4 regions of the Stutzerimonas sp. NM35 genome follow, and region 2 is predicted to be linked to each of the others. Evidence: predicted binding sites of a transcription regulator. Region 2 holds the regulator's gene; each other region holds the start of a gene.
The links. The regulator sigma-54, encoded in region 2, starts transcription at its own class of promoters, with help from an activator protein. The targets are predictions, from matches to a motif close to ANTGGCATNNANNTTGCTNT.

Region 1: the regulator sigma-54 is predicted to act here: its motif matches at 1,369-1,388, upstream of ACYCFC_RS02565 (flagellar basal body-associated FliL family protein).
Region 3: the regulator sigma-54 is predicted to act here: its motif matches at 2,064-2,083, upstream of flgB (flagellar basal body rod protein FlgB).
Region 4: the regulator sigma-54 is predicted to act here: its motif matches at 1,725-1,744, upstream of glnK (P-II family nitrogen regulator).

What each region holds. Positions count from the first base shown of each region.
Region 1 is NZ_CM137728.1:544,614-547,874, reverse strand. It holds gene fliM (flagellar motor switch protein FliM) at 1-776, opposite strand, end outside; gene ACYCFC_RS02565 (flagellar basal body-associated FliL family protein) at 788-1,321, opposite strand; gene ACYCFC_RS02560 (flagellar hook-length control protein FliK) at 1,531-2,763, opposite strand; gene ACYCFC_RS02555 (Hpt domain-containing protein) at 2,866-3,174, opposite strand.
Region 2 is NZ_CM137728.1:2,672,014-2,675,274, forward strand. It holds gene lptB (LPS export ABC transporter ATP-binding protein) at 1-333, shown strand, start outside; gene ACYCFC_RS12470 (RNA polymerase factor sigma-54) at 479-1,987, shown strand; gene hpf (ribosome hibernation-promoting factor, HPF/YfiA family) at 2,083-2,391, shown strand; gene ptsN (PTS IIA-like nitrogen regulatory protein PtsN) at 2,395-2,859, shown strand; gene rapZ (RNase adapter RapZ) at 2,989-3,261, shown strand, end outside.
Region 3 is NZ_CM137728.1:755,409-758,669, reverse strand. It holds gene flgE (flagellar hook protein FlgE) at 1-407, opposite strand, end outside; gene flgD (flagellar hook assembly protein FlgD) at 464-1,141, opposite strand; gene flgC (flagellar basal body rod protein FlgC) at 1,160-1,603, opposite strand; gene flgB (flagellar basal body rod protein FlgB) at 1,618-2,022, opposite strand; gene cheR (protein-glutamate O-methyltransferase CheR) at 2,226-3,050, opposite strand; gene ACYCFC_RS03665 (chemotaxis protein CheV) at 3,090-3,261, opposite strand, start outside.
Region 4 is NZ_CM137728.1:4,044,740-4,048,000, forward strand. It holds gene ACYCFC_RS18655 (YifB family Mg chelatase-like AAA ATPase) at 1-1,254, opposite strand, end outside; gene ACYCFC_RS18660 (accessory factor UbiK family protein) at 1,287-1,550, opposite strand; gene glnK (P-II family nitrogen regulator) at 1,930-2,268, shown strand; gene ACYCFC_RS18670 (hypothetical protein) at 2,344-2,574, shown strand; gene ACYCFC_RS18675 (ammonium transporter) at 2,730-3,261, shown strand, end outside.

The DNA.
Region 1 (3,261 bases), 2.1 Mb from region 2:
AGCGGTACGTTGACGTCAAGGATATCCTCGCGCAGAGCCTTGGACCAACGCTCGTCCTGGTCGCTGACATCCGACTGGAAACCGGCATCGAGCATCTCGCGGATCGGCTCGATCATCGAATACGGCATGGTTACATGAAGATCGCCACCACCGCTGTCGAGTTCGATATGGAACGTCGAAACGACCACTACCTCGCTGGGGCTGACGATATTGGCCAGGGCCGGATTCACTTCCGAATGCACGTATTCGAAATTGACATCCAGCACCGCATGCCAGGCCTCCTTCAGGTCGAGGAAAGCCTGTTCCAGCACCATGCGCACCACGCGCAATTCGGTAGGAGTGAATTCACGGCCCTCGATCTTGGCATGGCGACCATCACCGCCAAAGAAATTGTCCACCAGCTTGAACACCAGCTTGGCGTCGAGAATGAACAGCGACGTCCCGCGTAGCGGCTTGATCTTCACCAGATTGAGGCTGGTGGGCACGTACAGCGAATGGATGTACTCGCCGAATTTCATCACCTGTACGCCACCCACCGAAACGTCCGCCGAGCGGCGCAGCAGGTTGAACATGCTGATGCGTGTGTAGCGGGCGAAGCGCTCGTTGATCATTTCCAGGGTGGGCATGCGGCCACGGACGATGCGGTCCTGGCTGGTCAGGTCATAGCTCTTGATGCTGCCCGGTTCGGAATCGCCTTCGGTATCGACCAGGCCGTCGTCGACCCCATGCAGGAGCGCGTCGATCTCGTCTTGCGAGAGCAGGTCTTGAACAGCCATCTGCGAGGCCCCTATTGAAGTACGAAGTTGGTAAACAGCACTTGCTCGATGGCCAGTTTGCCGATTTCCTTCTGGGCCAGCTCCTGAACGCTGGCGGTGGCCTGCTGGCGCAACATCTCCTGCCCCACGGGGGTAGCCAGTGAAGCGAACTCCTGGCTGGAGAAGAGCATGACCAGTTGATTGCGCAACAGGGGCATGTGTTCCTTCAGCGCATCCAGCGCCGCCTGATCGCGCGACATCAGGGCGACGCTCACCTGCATGTAACGCTGGCGACCGCCGGTGTTGCTGAAATTGACCACGAATGCCGGCGCCAGCACTTCATAGATGGCAGCCTGACGCTGAGGCGCCGCCTGGCTGCCTTGCGCCGCATCCGGACTTTTCGGCTCGCCCTTGTTCATGAAATACAGCGTGCTGCCCACCGACACTCCAACGGCCAGCAACAGACCGAGTACGACCAGAACGATCAGCTTGAGTTTACGCTTGCCGTCCGCCGGAGCCGCAGCAGCGGGACTCGCTATATCCGGGGGACCCTGTGTTTTAGCCATGCCAAATATCCGTCATCACGCGTGATTTCATGTCGTTCAATGAGTTGGGAGCAACTGCTGTGCCAAAGTATCGGCCAGTGAGGGAGCACAGTAAATGACCAGCGGCCTGAGGGATTTCCGAATAAAGAGCTGCGCATTATCCCCGGAAAGCAAAAACCGGGCACCAACAGCCTGTTGGCACCCGGTTCTTTGAACCCACGTGAAAGGCGTCAGGCGTAGTAATCCACCAGCCCGCGCGCATCACCAGCCCTTGCACCGCTGATTTCCATCGAGCCCTGAACCACCTCCCCCTCATCACCGGCCAACCCGGCAATGGCACCGCCACGCCCCTCACGCGACTCGGCGTCGCCTTCGCCCTGGCGACCGTGCGCGGACTGATCCGATACGTTCACATCCATGCTCATGCCCTGCTGCGAGAACATGTCGCGCAAGCGCTGCATCTGCCCTTCCAGCGTTTCACGAACGCCGGCGTGAGGGCTGAGGAAGGTCACCTGACTGTGCTCCTTGCTCATGTCGATGCGAATTTCCATGCGGCCCAGTTCGGCCGGGTCGAGCTGTATTTCCGCCGACTTGAGGTTCTGGCTCGACAGCCACATCACCCGATCAACCACCGCCTCGCTCAGTCCGGGCTGCTGCATTTGCAGCGGCTGTCCCGGGACCAGTACGGGGCGCTGTGCCTGCTGGGCCTGATTTTGCTGGGAAATCGCCTGCGTCAGGGTATTGAGCCGGTCAGGCGCGGCATCAACGGCACTGCTGCGGCCCTCCTTCGGCGCGATCTGCTGATCGAGCAGCTCGGCAAAATCCTCCTCAAGCGAAAACGTCTCGCCATCCTCGCTGGCCATCTCGTCTGGAAGCAGCTTCGCGGAAAGGTACGCTTTCGCTTCGGTAACAGCCTCACCTTCAGCCAAGCCTTGCGCGGGCAACATTTTCTGCGCTGTCGCCTGGGTCTCGACCAGCGAATGCTGCGCCATCAACGAATCCTCGGCCTCCGGCGCGGCGTCGGAGGCTGTCATGGGCACTTGCCCCTGCGGCCAACCTGTCAGGAGTTCGCCATCTGGTGTTTGCAGTGCCTCATCCGCACCTTCGGCTTGCCCACCCATACCCAGTAACAGCAACGGATCGAGCTCGACTTCAGCCCCCTGCTCCGCCCCCTCGGTTACCGGCAAGTCGTTGCCAGCCTCGGCAAGGCCCGGCGTTTGCGTGCCGCTTTTCTCGGCGGTTTCATCTGCGGACTTGTCTTTGCCGGACGTGTTGCGCGCGGCAGTGGCAGCGCCATCCTGACGCTCGACAGGTTTGCCTTGGCGCTCCCTGGCATAGACGTCGGCAAAGCTGGAAGCATTGTCCCGGCCGGCTTGCGAAGCATTCCTGGAAGAGGTGCTCGCGGTCTTGGCGACTGTCGCCGGCGCCTTGGTGTTGAGCAATAAATCAGGAGAAACGGCCATGAATAGTTCCGCTTGAAGTAATGAGTTGTGTAGCCCCTGAGTCAATCTCAAGCAAACTCCGGGCCAGTAACAAGCTCAGGATATCGATTCCGTAGCGCCGTCTCAGCCAGGCCCACAAAAACGCTGGCGCTCGGCACGATAGAGAATCCGCACAATGGCAAACTCGCGTTCGATTCGCTCGATCAGTTCGCACGCCTCTTCAAGCTGTCCGCGCTGCGCGGTCTCTTCCAGGGCATGGCAATGTTCGGCCAGCAGGGCGGCGCCCATGTTGCTGCAACTGCCCTTGAAGCTGTGCGCCGCCTGGCGAAGGCGCTCTGCGTCAGCACTTCGGCAGGTCGTCTGCAGCAGGCGCAGCCTTTCCTCGGAATCGCCAAGAAAGGTATCCAGCAACTGCGGGTATTCAGCCTCCATTACCTGCTGGAGTTTCAGCAGGACACTCGCGTCCAGATGATCGGCCACGGCACTGCTCCCGGTTCTCAATCAAGCCTATCCAGTCGG
Region 2 (3,261 bases):
GACAGCCTCGGCATGAGCCTCTCCGGCGGCGAACGACGTCGCGTCGAAATCGCCCGCGCGCTGGCCACCGCGCCCAAGTTCATCCTGCTCGACGAGCCTTTCGCCGGCGTCGATCCGATCTCGGTCGGCGACATCAAGCAGATCATTCACCACCTCAAGGCCAAGGGCATCGGCGTGCTGATCACCGATCACAACGTCCGCGAGACGCTGGATATCTGCGAAACGGCCTACATCGTCAACGACGGCCAGCTGATCGCCGAAGGCGATGCACAGACCATCCTTGACAACCAGCTGGTCAAGGAAGTCTATCTGGGGCATGAATTCCGCCTGTAGTTCGGCCTTTCGCTCGACAGGACCATTCAGGGCTAGCCAACCGCTTCCTCTTCAGGCATATAATTTGCTTACACCGGCGCGGCAGCGCCAGCGAAGTCGGAACAGGCGCGGTTGCGCCGGCACACAAGGTTCGAAGTCCTCTGCAATGAAAGCATCGCTAGTCCTGAAGATGGGCCAGCAGCTGACGATGACACCGCAGCTGCAACAAGCCATACGACTGCTCCAGCTCTCGACCCTCGACCTCCAGCAGGAGATCCAGGAAGCGCTGGACTCCAATCCCATGCTCGAACGCGAAGAAGACGGGGACGACTTCGACAATCCCGATCCGATGGCCGAGTCACTCGACAAGAAAACCGAGAACACCCCAGCCGAGCACGGCAGCCCGGACAGCCAGTACGAAGAACCCATCAATACGGTGGAAAATTTCGAGGAAGGCGATTGGGGCGAGCGCATTCCCAACGAGCTGCCGGTAGACACCGCCTGGGAAGACATCTACCAGACCAGCGCCAGCAGCCTGCCCAGCAATGATGACGACGAATGGGACTTCACCACCCGCACCTCATCGGGCGAGAGCCTGCAGACCCATCTGCTCTGGCAACTCAACCTGGCACCGATGAGCGACACCGACCGACTCATCGCCACCACCCTGATCGACTGCATCAACCCCCAGGGCTACCTGGATGAGAGCCTCGAAGAAGTGCTGGAGTCCTTCGATCCCGAACTGGAGATCGAGCTCGACGAAATCGAGGTGGTGCTGCACCGCATCCAGCAATTCGAGCCCGCCGGCATAGGCGCACGCGACCTGCGCGAGTGCCTGCTGCTGCAATTGCGCCAGTTACCCGAGCACACCGCCTGGCTGAGCGAAGCCACGCGCCTGGTTGGCGAGCATCTGGACCTGCTCGGCAGCCGCGACTACAGCCTGCTGCTGCGGCGCATGAAGCTCAAGGAAGACGAACTGCGCCAGGTCATCGACCTGATCCAGTCACTCAACCCGCGCCCCGGCTCGCAGATCGAAACGAGCGAACCGGAATACATCGTTCCCGACGTGATCGTGCGCAAAGACAACAACCGCTGGCTGGTCGAACTGAACCAGGACGCGATGCCGCGCCTGCGGGTGAACGCCCAGTATGCAGGCTTCGTCAAGCGCGCCGACTCCAGCGCCGACAACACCTTCATGCGCAATCAGCTGCAGGAAGCACGCTGGTTCATCAAGAGCCTGCTCAGCCGCAACGAGACACTGATGAAGGTCGCCACCCAGATCGTCGAACACCAGCGCGGCTTTCTCGAGCACGGTGACGAGGCAATGAAGCCGCTGGTTTTGCACGACATTGCCGAAGTGGTGGGCATGCATGAATCGACCATCTCCCGCGTCACCACCCAGAAATACATGCATACGCCGCGTGGCATCTACGAGCTGAAATACTTTTTCTCGAGTCACGTCAGCACCGCCGAAGGAGGCGAGTGCTCATCCACCGCCATTCGCGCGATCATCAAGAAGCTGGTGGCGGCGGAAAACCCCAAAAAGCCATTGAGTGACAGCAAGATCGCTGGTCTACTTGAAGAGCAGGGTATTCAGGTGGCACGCCGAACCGTCGCCAAATACCGGGAATCCTTGGGCATTGCGCCATCCAGCGAGCGCAAGCGATTGTTGTAAAGACAGGTTTGCTAGAAACCAGGCGACCTGGCCGATTTCTTCCGGTGACGGGCTCCAGGCCCGTCAATTCGCCCGAAGCAACAAGGAGAAGCAGTATGCAAGTCAAGATCACCGGCCTTCATCTGGAAGTAACCGAAGCACTGCGTGACTATATCGATGAGAAACTGCAGCGGCTGGAAAGGCATTTCGATCGCATCATCGATATCCAGGTCGTTCTGCAGGTTGAAAAACTGAAGCAGAAAGCCGAAGCCACCATGCATATCGCTGGTCGCGAAGTAGTCGCCAATGCCGAACACGAAGACATGTACGCTGCGATAGACCTGCTCGCCGACAAGCTCGACCGACAGTTGATCAAGCACAAAGAGAAACAACTCGACCATAACCAGGGTGCCGTGGCTCGCTGACCCATGATCCGACTCGAAAACATCCTCGCCCCCGGACGTTCACTCGTGAACGTACCGGGCGGCAGCAAGAAACGCGTCCTGGAACAGATCGCCAAGGTGATCGGCCAGGACCTTCCCGATCTCGACACACAGAATATTTTCGAAAGCTTCGTTGCACGCGAAAAGCTCGGCTCCACCGGTTTCGGCAATGGCATCGCCATACCGCACTGCCGGATGCCCGGCTGCACGACGCCGCTCAGTGCGGTGCTGCGACTCGACGCGCCGGTGGATTTCGATGCCATCGATGGCGCCCCGGTCGATCTGCTGTTCGTGCTTCTGGTACCGGAAGCCGCGACCGACGAGCACCTCGAACTGCTTCGCCAGATTGCCAGCATGCTGGACCAGGAAGAAGTCCGTGAGCGGCTGCGCAACGTCGCAACCGGCCAGGAGCTGTATCAGGCAGTGGTCGATATCCAGCACGGCCACTAAACAGGCCGGATGACCCGCAACCAGGGAGCGAGACGTGTCCGCAATCAGTCCCTCACGAATTTCGCGCCACTGCTGCCAGCAGCAAGGTTCGCAACGCCGATGCCCAACACTGTTGGATACTTCGCTGCCATGCGCCTGATCATTGTCAGCGGGCGCTCCGGTTCAGGTAAAAGCACGGCTCTCGACGTTCTCGAAGACAATGGCTTCTATTGCATCGACAACCTCCCTGCCGGGCTGCTGCCGGAGCTGGCGGAAAAAGCCCTGTTGCATACCGAACTGCTGCAACCGCAGGTGGCGGTCTCCATCGACGCACGCAATCTGCCGAGTCAACTCAAGCGCTTTCCTGAGCTACTAGAGGAGGCCCGCGCCCGGCATATCCAGTGTGACGTGCTCTACCTGGAC
Region 3 (3,261 bases), 1.9 Mb from region 2:
CCATTCTGCAGGTTGCCATTGCCATCCACCGGGAAGCCCTGCAACTTGTAGCCGAAGTTATCCACCAGAAAGCCTTCGCGGTCGGTTCCGAAGTAACCGGCACGGGTATAACTCACCGCACCATTGTTACTGACCTGGAAAAAGCCATTGCCATTGATGGCCAGGTCAAGCGCATTCTGGGTGTAGTTGATATTGCCCTGGTTGAACTGCTGGGACACATTGGACATCAGCACGCCGCTGCCCTGCGGGTTCTTGCCGGTCCCCATCACCGAGGCGGCATAGACGTCGGAAAATTCCGCCCGTGACTGCTTGAAACCGACAGTGCCGGCGTTGGCGATATTGTTACCGGTGACGTTGAGGTCTTTGCTGGCAGCACGCAAGCCGCTGAGGCCGATATTGAACGACATGAAGAGCTCCTTTGCCGGAACTGCCGGCAGTTACAGCCGATAGTTGCGGCCTATGGTTATTGGCCGATGACCTGCACATGGGAAAGCGGAACACTGCCGAGCCCGGCAAGGTTGAGCAGCAGTTCGTTACCACCCAGCGTCACACTGTCGACGTTTGCTGGCAGCAGCGTATAAAGACCCTTGGTTTCACCGCCGTAGGTGGCCTGCGCTTCGAACTTGTAGGTACCGGGCGGCACGGTATTGCCGCTGGCATCCTTGCCGTCCCACATGAAGGAGACATTGCCTGCTTCCTGTGAGCCCATATTGATCCGATTGACCACCGAGCCAGCCTCGTCATAAATATTGACATAGACGTTGCTGCTGCTGGTGGGCAGGATCAGGCTGGCCTTGAAGGTCTCGCTGGTATCCACCACTGCTTTCTCGGTCGGCACGATCACCTTGCGACCGACCAGCGAAGACGCTTGAAGCGCCTGCGAAGACTGATAGCCGGAAAGAATGGTTTCCATGCTTGAATTCAGCTTCTCGACACCCTCGACCGTACTGAACTGTGCCAACTGGCCGATGAATTCGCCATTTTCCTGGGGTTCCAGCGGGTTCTGGTTGTTCAACTGGGCTACCAGCAGCTCGAGAAACTCGTTCTTGCCAAGGTCGTTGCCCTTGACCTCGCGATCCTTGCCGAACTGGTATTGATCGAGTACCGAACCGGTACCGTCGACGCCGCCTGTAGTGCTCATGGCAATCTCTCGTAAGGGTTACTGGCCCAGGGTCAGAACTTTCTGCAGCATGGTCTTGGCCGTGTTCATCAACTCGGCATTGGTCTGGAACGAGCGACTGGCCGAAATCATGTCGGCCATCTCTTCCACCACATTGACGTTCGGGTAATACACATACCCCTCTTCGTTCGCAGCGGGATGGTTGGGCTCGTAACGCGCCTGCAGCTCGCTCTGGTCCTCCACCACACCCAGCACCTGAACGCCGGCGCCGGCCTGATCCTGACCGGCGAACAGCGATTCGTTCGGTGCGCCATTGGCCTGCTGCAGGACGGTGGCGAACACCGGGTGGCGCGCACGATAGGTCTGGTCAACGCTGGAGGACACGGTCTCGGCGTTGGCGATGTTGCTGGAGATGGTATTCAGGCGCGTGCTCTGGGCACTCATGCCGCTACCGGCGATATTGAAGACACTGCTAAGTGACATGGCGCTGCTCCTTGTTATTCGCCGCGCAGGGCGCTGATCAGCCCTTTGAATTTACTGTTGAGCAGAGTAAAGCTCGCCTGGAAATCGATGGCATTTTCGGCATAGGTCGCCTGCTCCACCTGCATGTCGACCGTGTTCTGATCCAGCGATGCATGCGTGGGGGTACGAAAGCGCAAGCCGGGATCGGCAATTTCCATCCCCTCGGCGGCGATGTGCCTGCTGCTGGTCACGGCCACGCCAAAACCGCTCTGATTCTTGCTGTTCTGCTCAGCCAGAACGGCGCTGAAGTCCAGATCCCGCGCCTTGTAATTGGGCGTGTCTGCGTTGGCGATATTGTTGGCCAGCACTTCAGCGCGCTGCGCACGAAAGCCGAGCGCTTTTTCATGAATGCCAAGCGCCTTGTCGAAACTGATGCTCATGATCTGGCCCTCTGCCGGATACAAGTCTGCCTGGGCAAACACCAGCAAAGGCCGTGCCATTACGTCAAAGCATTGATATACAAGGGTTTTTAAAAGAAAGGCGGGGCAAAGGTGTCAAAAGCGGCAAGGCTTTTCCAGTGTTTTGCCGCCCTCAGTCCGGAAGGCGACATTTTTTTGCCGCTATTGCAGGACAAGCCGGAGACTCACTTGGCCTTGTAGATGATGCCAGGACTGCACTGAACCATCTGATACAACTCGGGCAGGCCGTTGAGCGCCTCGGAAGCACCCAGAAACAGATAGCCGCCTGGTTTCAGGGTGGCATGGATGCGCTTGAGAATGTCCTTCTTCACATCCGCAGAGAAGTAGATGAGCACATTCCGGCAGAACACCACGTCGAACTTGCCCAGCACGGCATAGCTGTCGAGAAGATTCTGCACGCGAAACTCCACGCGGCTGCGGATGGCCGGCTTGACGACCCAGCGCCCAGGCGCCTTGACATCGAAGTAACGCTGCAACCGCTCACTCGACAGCCCGCGCGCAATGGCCAGGCTGTCGTACTCGGCGGCCTTGCATGCCGCGAGCATGGTGCCCGACAGCTCGGTCGCGACGATCTGCACCGACGGCTTGGGCTGGCCCGGATTGCTTCGCTCGTACTCATCGATGGTCATCGACAGCGAATAGGGCTCCTGTCCCGACGAGCAGGCTGCCGACCATATGCGCAGGCGCTGACCGGAAGCAGTCTTGAGCAATTCCGGCAGCACGCGGCTTCTGAGCACCTCGAAGGGATAGGCGTCACGAAACCAGAGCGTTTCGTTGGTCGTCATCGCATCGATGACCTGCTCGCGCAATCCCCGGTGTGGTTGCGCCTGGATTTGTCGAACCAGTTCGCCGAGGCTCTTCAGCCCGTGCTGTTCCATCAGTTTGTTGAGACGGCTAGACACGAGATATTGCTTGTTGCTGCCCAGAAGAATGCCGCAACTCTTTTCCAGGAACACCCGAAACTGATCGAAATCCAGATCACCTGACACTAATAACGCCTCACCATTCAAGAGGACATTGCCTCGACATCAATCCGTAGTCCGGATTCGCTCAATCACTCGACTAGCCAGGTCGTCCGGCTGGAACTTGGCGAGGAAATCATCTGCTCCGACACGCTTGACCATGCTCTGGTTGAACACACCGGAGAGCGAAGTATGCAGCAGAATATGCATATCACCCATAGCCGGATCCTGACGGACC
Region 4 (3,261 bases), 1.4 Mb from region 2:
TTGAATCCGCCGCGCATGCGCCACGACGGCGGCGACCGTTGCGCTGCTTTCACTCGCAATGGGCGTGGCGCTGAGCGAGGTGGCTTCGCGGGCGACGGTCAGGTGCAGGTCGATGCGGTCGAGCAGTGGCCCGGAGAGTTTGCTTCGGTAGCGCTGGATCTGGTCCGGTGTGCAGCGGCAGCGACCGCCGGGGTCGCCCAGATAACCGCAGGGACAGGGATTCATCGCCGCCACCAGTTGAAAACGCGCGGGGAAACGCACCCGGTCCCGCGCACGGGCGATCACGATATGGCCACTTTCCAGAGGCTCCCTTAAAACCTCCAGCACCTTGCGATCGAACTCCGGCAACTCATCGAGAAACAGCACGCCCTGATGCGCCAGGGTAATCTCGCCGGGCTGCGGTCGGCTGCCGCCACCCACCAGCGCTGGTCCCGATGCACTGTGATGGGGCTGGCGAAACGGCCTCTGCGGCCAGTGCTCCAGCGGTGACTGGCTGGCCACCGACTGGATCGCCGCCACTTCCAGCGCCTCCTGTTCCTCCAGCGGCGGCAGCAGGCCCGGCAGGCGGCTGGCCAGCAGCGTCTTGCCGGTGCCTGGGGGGCCGCTGAAAATTAGATTATGGGCGCCTGCCGCGGCGATCAGCAGGCCGCGCTTGGCCGACAACTGCCCCTGCACGTCGGCAAGATCGGGATAGGGCAACACCTGGCGCAGCAGGCCCTGGGCCTGGTAGGCGGCGATAGGCGTCTGGCCGCTGAGGTGCGCGGCGACTTCCAGCAGGTGGTCGGCGGCGTAGACGGTCAGGCCCGAGGCCAGGCTGGCTTCCTCGGCATTGGCCCGTGGCACCAGCAGCGCGCGACCGGCTGTGCGGGCCGCCAGGGCTGCTGGCAAGACGCCCTGCACCGGACGCAGCGCGCCGGAAAGCGCCAGCTCGCCCAGGCATTCGATACCGTTCAGGCTGTCGGCGGGGATCTGGCCACTGGCGGCGAGGATGCCCAAGGCGATGGACAGGTCGAAACGCCCGCCGTCCTTGGGCAGATCGGCGGGCGCGAGGTTGAGCGTGATGCGGCGCGCGGGAAAATCGAAGCTGGACGTCAGGATGGCGCTGCGCACGCGGTCCTTGCTTTCCTTCACGGCGGTTTCCGGCAGGCCGACCAGGGTCAGCGACGGCAGACCGTTGGCGAGATGTGCCTCGACCGTGACGGATGGCGCTTCCACACCCACTTGGGCGCGGCTGTGGACGATGGCCAGGGACATTCGATCACTCCTTGATCGTGTCGCCGCTGCAGCTACTCGGCAGTAGGCGGCGTAAGTTTTTCTTCCAGCTCGGCGACCTTGGCCTCAAGCGCTTCCAGGCGGGCGCGGGTGCGGGTCAGAACCAGCATCTGGCCGTCGAACTCATCACGGCTGACCACATCGAGCTTGCTCAGGGCACTTTGCACGATGCTCTTGAAGCGGGTTTCGATTTCGGCGTTCGGCAGGGGCGTTTCGCCATTGAACAGGCGCGAGGCCTGGGAGCCGATGGCGTCGAGAAGGGCTTTGGGCGGGAACATGGTTTCACCTGTTTCTGAGCGGCGGGCAGTGTAACACGCCGGCCTGCGGCTGGTTCTGGCGGCCATGCACGATTAGCGGGCACTGCTGCGGGCATGCGGTTCGATCTGGTGCATGGGTTCTGTTTGCAGGCATCGATGAAGCCTTCAAAGCCGCAGCAACAGCGGTTTCATGGAGTTGGCATCGATTCTGCTTGGCCTGTTGCAGCGCACGCATCGCAGGGATGCGGCGCAGGTGATTCGGGATGTTTTGCCAGAGCGGCGAAAGGTGTCGGAACGGTGCCGGATTGCAGCGGCGCGTTACAAGAGCCGGACACTGAGCTTAGACTTGTCACCGGGTTCGTACTTCTGGGGCAAGTCCACCTAAACGGGAGAAGTTTTCATGAAACTAGTCACTGCCATCATCAAGCCGTTCAAGCTGGACGATGTCCGCGAGTCGCTGTCGGAAATCGGCGTACAGGGCATCACCGTTACCGAAGTCAAAGGCTTCGGTCGGCAAAAGGGACACACCGAGCTGTATCGCGGTGCGGAATATGTCGTCGACTTCCTGCCGAAGGTGAAGATCGACGTGGCGATTGCCGACGATCAGCTCGACCGCGTGATCGAGGCGATCACCAAGGCGGCCAACACCGGCAAGATCGGCGACGGCAAGATCTTCGTCGTCAACCTGGAGCAGGCCATCCGCATCCGTACCGGCGAAACCGATACCGACGCGATCTAAGCCAGGCCCACCGAACCCCACGCCCCAGGAGTGAACACCATGACTCTGCGAAAGATCGCAGGGCTAGGAGCCCTTTTGTCCCCGCATATCCCAGGCTCGCGCCTGACGCAGGCGACAACGCTCGACTCAGGCGACATGCCACGGAGGCGCACGGCCATCGGCCCGCTGCCGTTCGTGGCCATCCCCAGCCTGGTGAGCGTCCTCTGCACGGTCGGCCACAGGCTGGCCCTGGATGGCGCCTCTGCCGGTGGCCGCTCTCGCCTGCCTGATATCCGCACCGACATTCCCATCCGCGGCTCGACGTAGCGCAGCCACGCCAGGCGCACTGGCAGGCAGCAAATCCGATTTTCAAGAGTACGAACCCCCGGAGTCAGCACCGGGGTCTGGGGCCGGCTTGCCGCAAGAAAGGCGGCTGGGCGGCGACCGAACGGCGCGAGATGCGCGACAGCAAGAGGTGACACATGGACAGCACAGCTCTGATACCCGTCCAGTACGGGCTCGATACTTTCTACTTCGTCCTTTGCGGCGCCCTGGTGATGTGGATGGCAGCCGGTTTCGCCATGCTCGAATCCGGGCTGGTGCGGGCGAAGAACACGGCGGAAATCCTCACCAAGAACATCGTGCTGTATTCGGTGGCGTCGATCATGTACCTGCTGATCGGCTACTACATCATGTATTCGAGCCCCGAGGGCGGCATCCTGCCGAGCCTGGGTTTCCTGATTGGTGATGAACACGCGGTGGATGTCGTGGCCGCCGGTGGCGAGGATGCGCCGTACTACTCCGCACGCGCCGATTTCTTCTTCCAGATCGTATTCGCCGCGACCTGCATGTCGGTGGTGTCCGGTGCGGTGGCCGAGCGCATGAAGCTCTGGGCCTTCATCGCCTTCGCGGTGGTGATGACCGGGTTCATCTACCCGGTGCAGGGCTTCTGGAAGTGGGGCGGCGGTTTCCTCGATGCGGCGGGCTACATGGATTACGCCGGCTCAGGCATCG